Regions from separate parts of the Ruegeria sp. BHSB056 genome, predicted to be linked through region 1. Evidence: riboswitches for the same ligand, from Rfam matches in the RefSeq annotation. Region 1 holds a riboswitch; the other holds the start of a gene.
The links. Region 1 has a riboswitch for cobalamin ahead of AC2FND_RS08370 (DUF1636 family protein). Riboswitches for the same ligand answer to the same signal wherever they lie in the genome.

Region 2: it holds a riboswitch for cobalamin, as region 1 does, so the genes downstream of both, AC2FND_RS13430 (hypothetical protein) here and AC2FND_RS08370 (DUF1636 family protein) in region 1, are expected to answer to the same signal.

What each region holds. Positions count from the first base shown of each region.
Region 1 covers NZ_JBXWSG010000023.1:39,897-44,806, reverse strand. Annotated here, with positions in the region: partial or broken gene AC2FND_RS08380 (cobaltochelatase subunit CobN) at 1-477, opposite strand, end outside; gene cobW (cobalamin biosynthesis protein CobW) at 481-1,536, opposite strand; gene AC2FND_RS08370 (DUF1636 family protein) at 1,541-1,915, opposite strand; cobalamin riboswitch at 2,010-2,214, opposite strand; gene AC2FND_RS08365 (NAD(P)-dependent oxidoreductase) at 2,299-3,312, shown strand; tRNA gene AC2FND_RS08360 (tRNA-Cys) at 3,491-3,564, opposite strand; gene AC2FND_RS08355 (protein-L-isoaspartate O-methyltransferase family protein) at 3,789-4,442, shown strand; gene AC2FND_RS08350 (TolC family outer membrane protein) at 4,537-4,910, shown strand, end outside.
Region 2 covers NZ_JBXWSG010000054.1:8,036-12,945, reverse strand. Annotated here, with positions in the region: gene rsgA (ribosome small subunit-dependent GTPase A) at 99-1,127, shown strand; gene AC2FND_RS13440 (alpha/beta hydrolase family protein) at 1,164-2,021, opposite strand; cobalamin riboswitch at 2,154-2,372, shown strand; gene AC2FND_RS13435 (hypothetical protein) at 2,342-2,650, opposite strand; gene AC2FND_RS13430 (hypothetical protein) at 2,649-2,870, shown strand; gene AC2FND_RS13425 (protein-tyrosine phosphatase family protein) at 2,862-3,374, opposite strand; gene AC2FND_RS13420 (DNA polymerase III subunit gamma/tau) at 3,547-4,910, shown strand, end outside.

The sequences.
Region 1 (4,910 bases):
CTGGGCCAATGCGGCCTGCGCGGCGACTTCGCCGCCGGTGTCACACAGATGTGCCAGCCGCCGCAGGGTCGAGAGGGGCAGGGTCGAATACTCATCCAACCGAGTGTCTTCGCGCCCATCCGCCGGTAAAACGGCCAGAGCGATGCCTTTGGCCTGCGCCAGTGCCAGAACCTGTTGCAATCCGTAAGACCAATAGGGCACGCCACCGATCAGACGGATCAGGATGCCCTTTGCGCCTTCAAGTGTCTGTTCAACATAGGTGTCGACGGACAGGGGGTGTTTCAGTGCTGCAAGATTGGCCAGCCGCATCGTGGGCATCCGCCCCTCAGGTCCGCCGCCGCGATGCCAGCCCGCCGCGAAAGCGCCCAGGTCACTGTCGGAAAAGGACAGCACAACCAGATCAGCCGGGCTTTGGCCCAGATCGGTTGGGGTCTCGGTTTCCTCGAGCCCGTGGCTTTCGCGAAAGACGACGTGCATGACTTACTCGGCAACCTCGGTCACACCCACGAGGATATCACGGATCTCGGCCTCTTTGATGTCGTCATGCTCGGCAATCACGACCAGGCGCGAGCGGCGCTCTTCACCGGGCTCCCACGGGCGGTCGTATTGGTGACGAACCCGCGCGCCGACAGCCTGAACCAGCAGGCGCATCGGTTTGCCTGTGACGGCGGCATAGCCTTTGACGCGCAGGATATTCAGCTCAGATGCAAGACGTTCAATCCTGGCTACCAGTTCCGCCGGGTCGGTCTGTTCCGGTAACTCGACGATGATGCTTTCGAAATCGTCATGCTCATGATCGTGATGGCCATCGTGATGTGACGGGCGGGCGTCCATGTCATCTTCGGCGGCAGCCTCAAGGCCAAGCACGACACGCACGTCGACGACACCCTCTGCGACCTCGACGACGGGAAGCGGGCGCGGCGCCTCGGCGGCGATAATCTGTTTAGCTTTCGCGACACCTTCGGGACCTGCCAGATCGGGCTTGGTCAGCAGGATGATATCCGCGCACGAGATCTGATCCTCGAACACCTCGGACAAGGGTGTTTCGTGATCAATCGAGTCATCAGCCAGCCGTTGGGCATCCACCGCTTCAACGTTCGGAGCAAAGCGACCGGCGGCCACGGCCTCGGCATCGGCCAGCGCGATCACGCCATCAACAGTGATTTTCGAACGGATATCAGGCCAATCAAATGCTTTCAGCAGCGGTTTGGGCAGTGCAAGGCCGGATGTTTCGATCAGGATGTGATCCGGGCGCGGTTCCAGCGCCATCAGCGCCTCGATGGTCGGGATGAAATCATCAGCCACGGTGCAGCAAATGCAGCCGTTTGCCAGTTCCATGATGTTTTCCGCAGGGCAATCCGGTATTGCGCAGGATTTCAGAATGTCGCCATCAACACCCACATCTCCAAACTCGTTAACAACAATCGCCAGCCGCTTTCCCTGCGGGTTCTGCATCAGATGGCGCACCAGCGTGGTTTTGCCCGAGCCCAGAAAGCCGGTGATCACGGTGACGGGAAGTTTTTCTAGGTTCGACATGATCTCAGCCTCCAATCGGGGGAATGCGCGAGGCGCAGTTTTTGCGGAAATGTTCAGGACGGTCGCGCCACTTCACCAGACCATCGTCTGTGGCCAGATACTTGGTCACACCATCGATGATGACATCGACGTGATCGATTTCGTTCAGGTTCTCGTAAACAAAGGTCCAGCGATCCGGCCCGCCCCGAAGAACGATGGAACAGCCCTGATCGCAGTTCGAAAGGCATTCGACAGGTTTCAGAGTGATACCATCTGGCAAGGCAGCCTGTTCCAGGGCCTTGTGCAACAATGTGCCGGGTCGTTCGGCGTCATCCTCGACGGGCAGACCCCGGCGGCAAGTCGTGCAAACCAGTAGCTCTACCGGTGCGGTCTCGGTCATGTCTCTCATCCCCCCAAATCCTCTTCGCGGGGGACGGGGTTTCATGCGGGCACCACGTCTGCACATGGACCCGACACCGGAACACCCCGCCCGGTTTCAACTTCGGGTGTTGGCAGGTCTCCCGGCTTGCGGATGCCAGAGCGGTCGCTCTGTCGGATGTCCCGCCTTCCCGGCACAGGCCAGTGGCATTGGGCATCCTCTCCGGTCACGGTCGCGGGGGCGGCTGCGTTTGGCGGATGAACCGTTGACGCATTCCCTTTTCATCGGCTGTCGCCGACACCAACGACAGGGACATGCGGCACCGCTGACCCGCTTGTCAAGCGGTTCGCGCGCAACAAATAAGCCAAGGTGAAAAAAGCGACCTGTAGGCGTCGTTCGGCGGCATGAAGAACGTGTTCGGTATATGGTCGCATGACGGGAAAACGACGAACTTGGAGATGCGTCATATGAAAGTGGGATTTATCGGTCTGGGTAACGTAGGCGGCAAGCTTTCGGGATCCCTTTTGCGCAACGGTATTGATCTGACTGTGCATGACCTGAACGCGGATCTGGTGGCCGAGTTTGTCGCCAAAGGCGCAAAGGCGGCAGAGGGGCCCGCCCAGTTGATGCGCGATTGCGATGCGGTGATCACCTGTCTGCCGTCTCCGGCAGCATCGGACGCAGTCATGCAGGAGATGTTGCCCGAAGTGGGCCCCGGCAAGATCTGGATGGAGATGTCGACCACAGACGAGGCGGAAGTCAAACGCCTGGGTGCCGAAGTCATATCGCGCGGCGGTGCGGCCGTCGATTGCCCGGTTTCTGGCGGGTGCCACCGTGCCGCGACGGGCAATATCTCGATCTTTGCGGGCTGCGACCGGGAAACGTTTGAACGAATTCTGCCGTTCCTGACGACAATGGGCCGCCGGGTTTTGCACACCGGTGAACTGGGCTCGGCGTCGGTGCTGAAAGTGATGACCAACTATCTTGCCACCGCCAACCTGATCACCTGTGCCGAAGCACTGGTTACGGCAAAGGCTGCTGGGATGGATCTGAACACGACCTATGAGGCGATCAAAATCTCGTCCGGCACGTCCTTCGTGCACGAAACCGAAAGTCAGGTCATCCTGAACGGGTCGCGCGATATTTCCTTCACCATGGATCTGGTGAAGAAGGATATCGGTCTGTTTCAGGAGGTCGCCGACCGCGCCGGGGTGCCGCTGGAAATAAACCCGGTGATGATCAGCATCTTTAACGATGGTATCGCGCGCTATGGCGAACGCGAGCTTTCACCAAATATTATCAAACGGCTGGAAGAGGCAACCGGCCTGGATATCACCGCCCCGGGCTTTCCAGCCGAAATGACGGATGATGAGCCGGAAGAGCCGGGATACGAGGTTGTGCCACAAGGGCGCGCCTGAGGGTAAGGCAAACACCAGACTACATCGCGCCCCGTGAACGAGCAGAGGTAGGAAGGTGATCCGAAAAAACACGCCATATCTGGCCCGCAGTTCGACAGAATCGCGGGCCATGAACGTCTGAAAATACCAAGCGTCACACGCGCGTACTGCGGGGCCAAGTCAGCGATTAGGATGTTGTTGGAGGCGAGTACCGGAATCGAACCGGTGTACACGGATTTGCAATCCGCTGCGTCACCACTCCGCCAACTCGCCTTTTCAAGTAAAATCAAATACTTGCCGTGGTGTGACTGGGTTTTTAACAGCTTTCCTCTGGGGCGTCCAGTGGATTGCGCGCGAAATTGCCGGCAAGATCGAAATTTGCCGAAGTCCACGCCCAAGGAGGTGATCAAGATTCAGGTTGCGGCAACAGGGGCGTTGCTGGAAGGTTCAGGATATGGCACAAGCCCGACATCTTTGGGAATGAGACGAGATATCCAATGACTGACTTCGCAGCCCGGCGCCGCACAATGGTTGATACACAGATCCGCCCCTCTGACGTCACCAAGTTCCCGATCATTGAGGCGATGCTGAGTGTTCCGCGCGAAAGCTTCGTACCCGATTCTCAGCGCGAGGCGGCCTATGTGGACGGCCTGATTGATCTGGGTGGCGGGCGCAGCATGCTGGAGCCGCGGACCCTGGCTAAAATGCTGGACGTGTTGAACATATCCAAGGATGAGATGGTCTTAGATATCGCTCCGGCAATGGGGTATTCCACGGCTGTTACCGCACGGATGGCTGAGTTGGTCGTGGGTGTTGAATGCGACGAAACCCTTGCAACCGAGGCGCAAAACCTCTTGGCCGAAGCCGAAGTGCTTAACGCTATCATTCACGTTGGCGCGCTGGAACAGGGTGTGGCGGAACACGGTCCCTATGATGCAATCATGGTGCAGGGCGGTGTCGAGCAGGTGCCCGATGCCCTGTTGGATCAACTCAAGGACCACGGTCGGATCGTGTGCCTGTTTGTCAACGGCAACCTGGGTACAGTTCGGATTGGTCGAAAAACCGGGGGCCGCGTCAGTTGGCGTGATGTGTTCAATGCCAATGCGCCGGTTTTGGAAGGTTTTTCGGCAGAGTGTGCATTTTCGCTATAGTCCGCCGATAGATTTTTCTATCGCCTTGATTAGTTGAAAAGAAGGCCGCAAACTGCCTGCAGGGCAGTGTAATTTCGTTTGAGAGGATTTTGGTATGCGTGGTTCGGCGACAGGTAAGCTGGTCAGGGCGTTTGCTGTGACCGCAGGACTTGCCATGAGCGTGATGCCAGGGCGTGCAGCGTGGGCAGACAACATAACGGATGCGTTCATCGGCGCGTATAACACCAGTGGTTTGCTTGAACAGAACCGGGCGTTGCTGCGCGCGGCGGATGAAGATGTGGCCATTGCGCTTTCTGCGTTGCGGCCAATCATCAACTGGACCGTGCAGGTCAGCCAGGATTACACCCGTTCGCGGGTCAATAATGTCGTGACGACAAACGAACCGTCGCGGTTCTTTTCGGGCCTGACGCTGAGCCAGCTTTTGTATGATGGTGGCGCGTCTGTACTAGGCAAGCAGTCGGCGCAGGA
Region 2 (4,910 bases), on a different contig from region 1:
TTCTGATTCACCGGAATCGCCGGACTGCCTGAACACACGACCTGCGGATGCGCGATTGCCATCCGTTGGCATTGCTGTTTTTGAAAACAGGCAGATAAATGTCCTATACGCTTTCGGACCTGGGATGGTCCTCTCACTTTGCCGCGCAACACGCGGCTTTTCCTTCTGACACGCCCTTTCGTATCGCATCGGTACATCGGGACCGTCTGATCGGGCTGAGCCCGGATGGTGAAATCCCTTTGCTGACACCGGATAATCCGACCGGTTCATATGCCGTCGGAGATTGGGTCATTGCAGACGCCGAAAACCGCGTGCGCCACCTTCTGGACCGGCGCAGCCTGCTGCAACGCAGAGCTGCCGGTACAGGTGCCGCAACCCAACTGATTGCGGCCAATGTCGATGTTTTGTACATCGTCAGCTCGTGCAATGCGGACTTCAACCTTCCCCGACTGGAACGTTATCTGGTTCTTGCGCACCAGGCCGGATGTTATCCGGTTGTTGTCCTGACGAAAGCTGACCAGTCGGATGATCCCGGAAGTTTCTCGGGACAAGTGGAATCTCTGGACCCGTTTTTGACGGTTTTGACGATCAACGCTCGGGATCCGGCAGATGTCGAAAAGGTTCTGGCATGGTGTCCCAAAGGCCAGACCGGCGCGCTGGTCGGGTCGTCGGGCGTGGGTAAAACGACGCTCAGCAACACCATGACAGATCAAAACCTCGCCACGTCTGGAATTCGCGAAGACGACGCACGGGGCAGGCACACGACAACGGTGCGCGCGTTGCACCGGATGAGAAACGGTGGATGGTTGATCGACACGCCCGGAATGCGCGCATTGCGCCTGCTGGACGCCCAGGACGGGATCGACGACGTATTCTCGGACATCACAGAGCTTGGCCAAAGCTGCCGCTTTTCGGATTGTCAGCACGAAACCGAGCCCGGCTGTGCCGTGCAGAGCGCAATCGACGAAGGCGTGCTTGATCCGGCGCGGCTGGACCGCTGGCGCAAGCTGCGGCGTGAAGATCAGCGAAACTCGGAAACCGTTGCGCAATCGCGGGCGCGGGACAGGGCGTTTGGCAAGATGGTGCGCGGTGTCATGCAGGACAAGAAACTTCGTAAACGGCCATAGCTGCAAGGTGTTATGGAAAACCTGCGTCGCGTCTGATCAGGCGATCAGGCGCGGCCAGACCGCTGCATTGCGCCGGGCAAATGCCCCAATGTGACCAACCTCCGGCAGTCCGAATTCAGCGGGCTTCAGAAGGTGGCGTCTGGCCTCGGGGCCGTACAGATCGGCAAGGCGCCAAACCGCCTCGGGCGGAGCCATCTGGTCATCTTCGAAGGTAAACAGATCCACAGGTGTTCCAGAACTGCCCCAATGCGCATCAGGCAAATTCTGCCCGATCTCGGGAACGTAGCTAAGAGGAGCTGTACACCATTTGCGCCATTGCCAGTAGACCGAGGCGGGCAGGTCCGACCCAAACCCGATTGCTTTGCCGGGCAGATAGCCAAGTGCCCGCACCATCAGCGGTGCATGGCCATACCAGAACAGCCCCGCCAAACCCCGATAGGGCCATGGGTGATCTTTCAAAGTCACCAGCCCCGAACACACACCGATCATACGGTCGATCTGGTCGATATCCGGCTGCACCGGCCCCAGCATCGCACCGACCGAATGGCCGATGGTCCACTGCTGCGCCTTAGGAAACCGCCTGCGCATCTCGGCCCGTGCCGCTGGCATGTCGATCAACGCCCAATCCGCCATTGTCGCGGTTGCGTCTTTCAGGCGGCCGACCAAAGAAAGCCCGTAGTCCCGATAGTCATAGGTCAGGCAAGCTATCCCCCGCTCGGCGGCCAGCCATCGCGCGAAGTGTTGATAATAGTCACGCGGCACACCTGTGGCACTGTTCAGCACGACAACGGTTTCCGGCTCACCCACTGGCCGGTACAGCCGCGCCGACAAGGTCACAGACCCGGACGGAAAGCGGAAATCTTCGATCAACACCGTCTGTTCCGAATCCAACATGATCCCCGGCTTTCCCTGAAACAATGGTTTGCCTGCCTTCGATGCCGACGACACTAGGCCGGAACGTAAATCGCATCCAGCATGACCAAACGTCCGGCCTAAAGATCGGCTTGACTCGGAACGCGATCAGGCGCTAGCGGTTGTGTGATGGTTTCCGGCCCCCACAAGAGGTCGGGATGAAAAGGGAACACGGTGCGGTTTGTCTGGTCATACAGACATCAACCTAGTCCGCGACTGCCCCCGCAACTGTAAGCGGTAAGCAATGCCGAAATACCACTGGCCCATGGGCTGGGAAGGTCGGCAGAGCAATGACCCGCAAGTCAGGAGACCTGCCATCGGAACTGAAACCGAAACTCGGGCGGGGTGTCCGGGCAGGTCCTGACAGCGAGATGCTGTCCCACCTGCTCCAATATCCAGCCCACCACGCGCGGAGGGCGCAGGATGATCTGGAAGACAAAATCACACGTATACAGCGCAACTGTGTGCCAGCGGACGGGCAAAACCTGCCCGGCTTTGGCGCGACTGGCCCGCTCGATTTCCGAAGCCATGGCGCAGGCGGTTTCGGCCACCAGCGAGGATTTCGAATTTGAAGGTAACAGCGCGCTGTCACATTGCGCGGAGGGGTGCATGGCGGCGATCCGAGCGCGATCCGACGGCGTTCGCGTTTTCTGCGGGGCGCACCCTGATACAGCAATTCGGGATCTGGATGCCTATGCCGATTTGATCTTCGGACCTCAATTCAGCACGCTGCCATCGGGCATTGTCGCGAACCCGCCTTGCGCCATGATCGAGGTTTCAACGATCCGACCCCCGAAATTCGGTTACGCACCTCAGCAGCTTTCAGCTTGATCCCACTTCCACCTGTGCCGGCGTGATCCGGGACGCCCAGGCCAGCTGCGCATCGGTTTCGACAGCGCACGGGCGTACGGCCCGCAGGCGGTCCAGTGCGTCACTGGCGCGTTCACCGCATTCAACCATCAGTCGCAGAACAATCATCCCGGACCTGCCGCACCCACCACGGCAGTGCACTAGGACCCGGCCACCACCCGACAGTGCATGTCGGGCCGTGGCGCTGACCTCTGGCCAGGCCTTCCGAACCGCTTGCGTTGGCGCCCCAAAATCTTCGATTGGCAGGTGAACCCACCGGCTGGCCCGGCTTTGGATGTCACTGCCAAAGTGCTGCGCGCCATCCTGAAGCATTTCGACATCCGTCGTCATTGAAATCACAAGGCCCGGTTTCCACGCCGCAATCGTATCCAGATCGGTGGCGTAATCCCCGCCACGCCCGGGCATAGAAGTAAGGGCAAGCGTCCCGCCTCCGACCTGCAGAGCAAAGATGACCAATTGCGACATGAAGTGCGTCCTCCCCCAAGGTACTCTTTAAGAAATGAGTCATTAAATCCGCTGGTCCAGTTTAGTTGGAAACCAGGCCGTTCCTGAAACAAAAAATCATCGCGCCCCACAGTGGACGCGGGCTGCCGCCGCCACTACGCTGTGCCGAAGCACCGAATCCGAGCGAGAAGACATGACAGACACGCCCAGCCCCGCCTATCAGGTTCTCGCCCGCAAATACCGTCCGGAAACCTTTGCCGACCTGGTGGGGCAGGATGCCATGGTGCGCACCCTGAAGAACGCTTTCGAGGCCGACCGGATCGCGCAGGCCTTTATCATGACCGGCATTCGCGGAACGGGAAAAACGACCACGGCGCGGATCATCGCCAAGGGCATGAACTGCATCGGACCCGACGGAACCGGTGGCCCCACAACCGAACCCTGCGGTCAGTGCGAGCATTGCGTCGCAATCATGGAAGGCCGCCATGTGGATGTGATGGAAATGGATGCCGCCAGCCGTACCGGCGTCAACGATATCCGCGAGATCATCGACAGTGTACGCTATCGCGCCGCCAGTGCGCGCTACAAGATCTACATCATCGACGAGGTTCACATGCTCTCGACCAGCGCATTCAACGCGCTGCTCAAGACGTTGGAAGAACCGCCCGCGCATGTGAAGTTCATCTTCGCGACCACCGAGATTCGCAAAGTGCCGGTCACGGTTCTGTCGCGGTGTCAGCGGTTTGACCTGCGCCGGATCGAGCCCGAAGACATGATCGGTCTGCTGCGCAAGATCGCCGGGGCCGAGGGCGCGCAGATCGCCGACGACGCACTGGCGCTGATCACCCGCGCTGCAGAAGGGTCGGCCCGCGACGCGACCTCACTGCTCGATCAGGCAATTTCACACGGGGCCGGTGAGACGACGGCAGATCAGGTCCGTGCGATGCTGGGTCTGGCGGATCGAGGTCGTGTTCTGGACCTGATGGACATGATCCTGCGCGGTGACGCGGCAGGGGCGCTTACTGAACTGAGCGGGCAATATGCGGAAGGCGCGGACCCTCTGGCCGTTCTGCGCGATCTGGCCGAAATCACGCATTGGGTGTCCGTCGTAAAGATCACACCTGACGCGGCCGAAGACCCGACGGTTTCCCCCGACGAACGCACACGGGGCCAGCACATGGCCGAGGCTTTGCCGATGCGGGTTCTGACCCGGATGTGGCAGATGCTGCTGAAGGCGCTGGAAGAAGTCTCTGCGGCGCCCAACGCGATGATGGCCGCCGAGATGGCTGTTATCCGACTGACGCATGTCGCTGATTTGCCCAGCCCCGAAGAGCTGATCAAACGGCTGCAAGACACCCCGCCTCCGCCTCCCGGCGGGCCGGGCGGAGGCATGTCAATGTCGCGACAGGCCCCGGTGGCAACGCAATCCAACGGGGCCCCGCCTGCCTATACATCGCCCCCGCGCGGAGCGGGTGGCGCACCGGTTGCCGCACTGTCGCAGGATGCACAGACGGCCCTGGCCCGCTATCCAACCTTCGGGCATGTGGTGGAACTGAT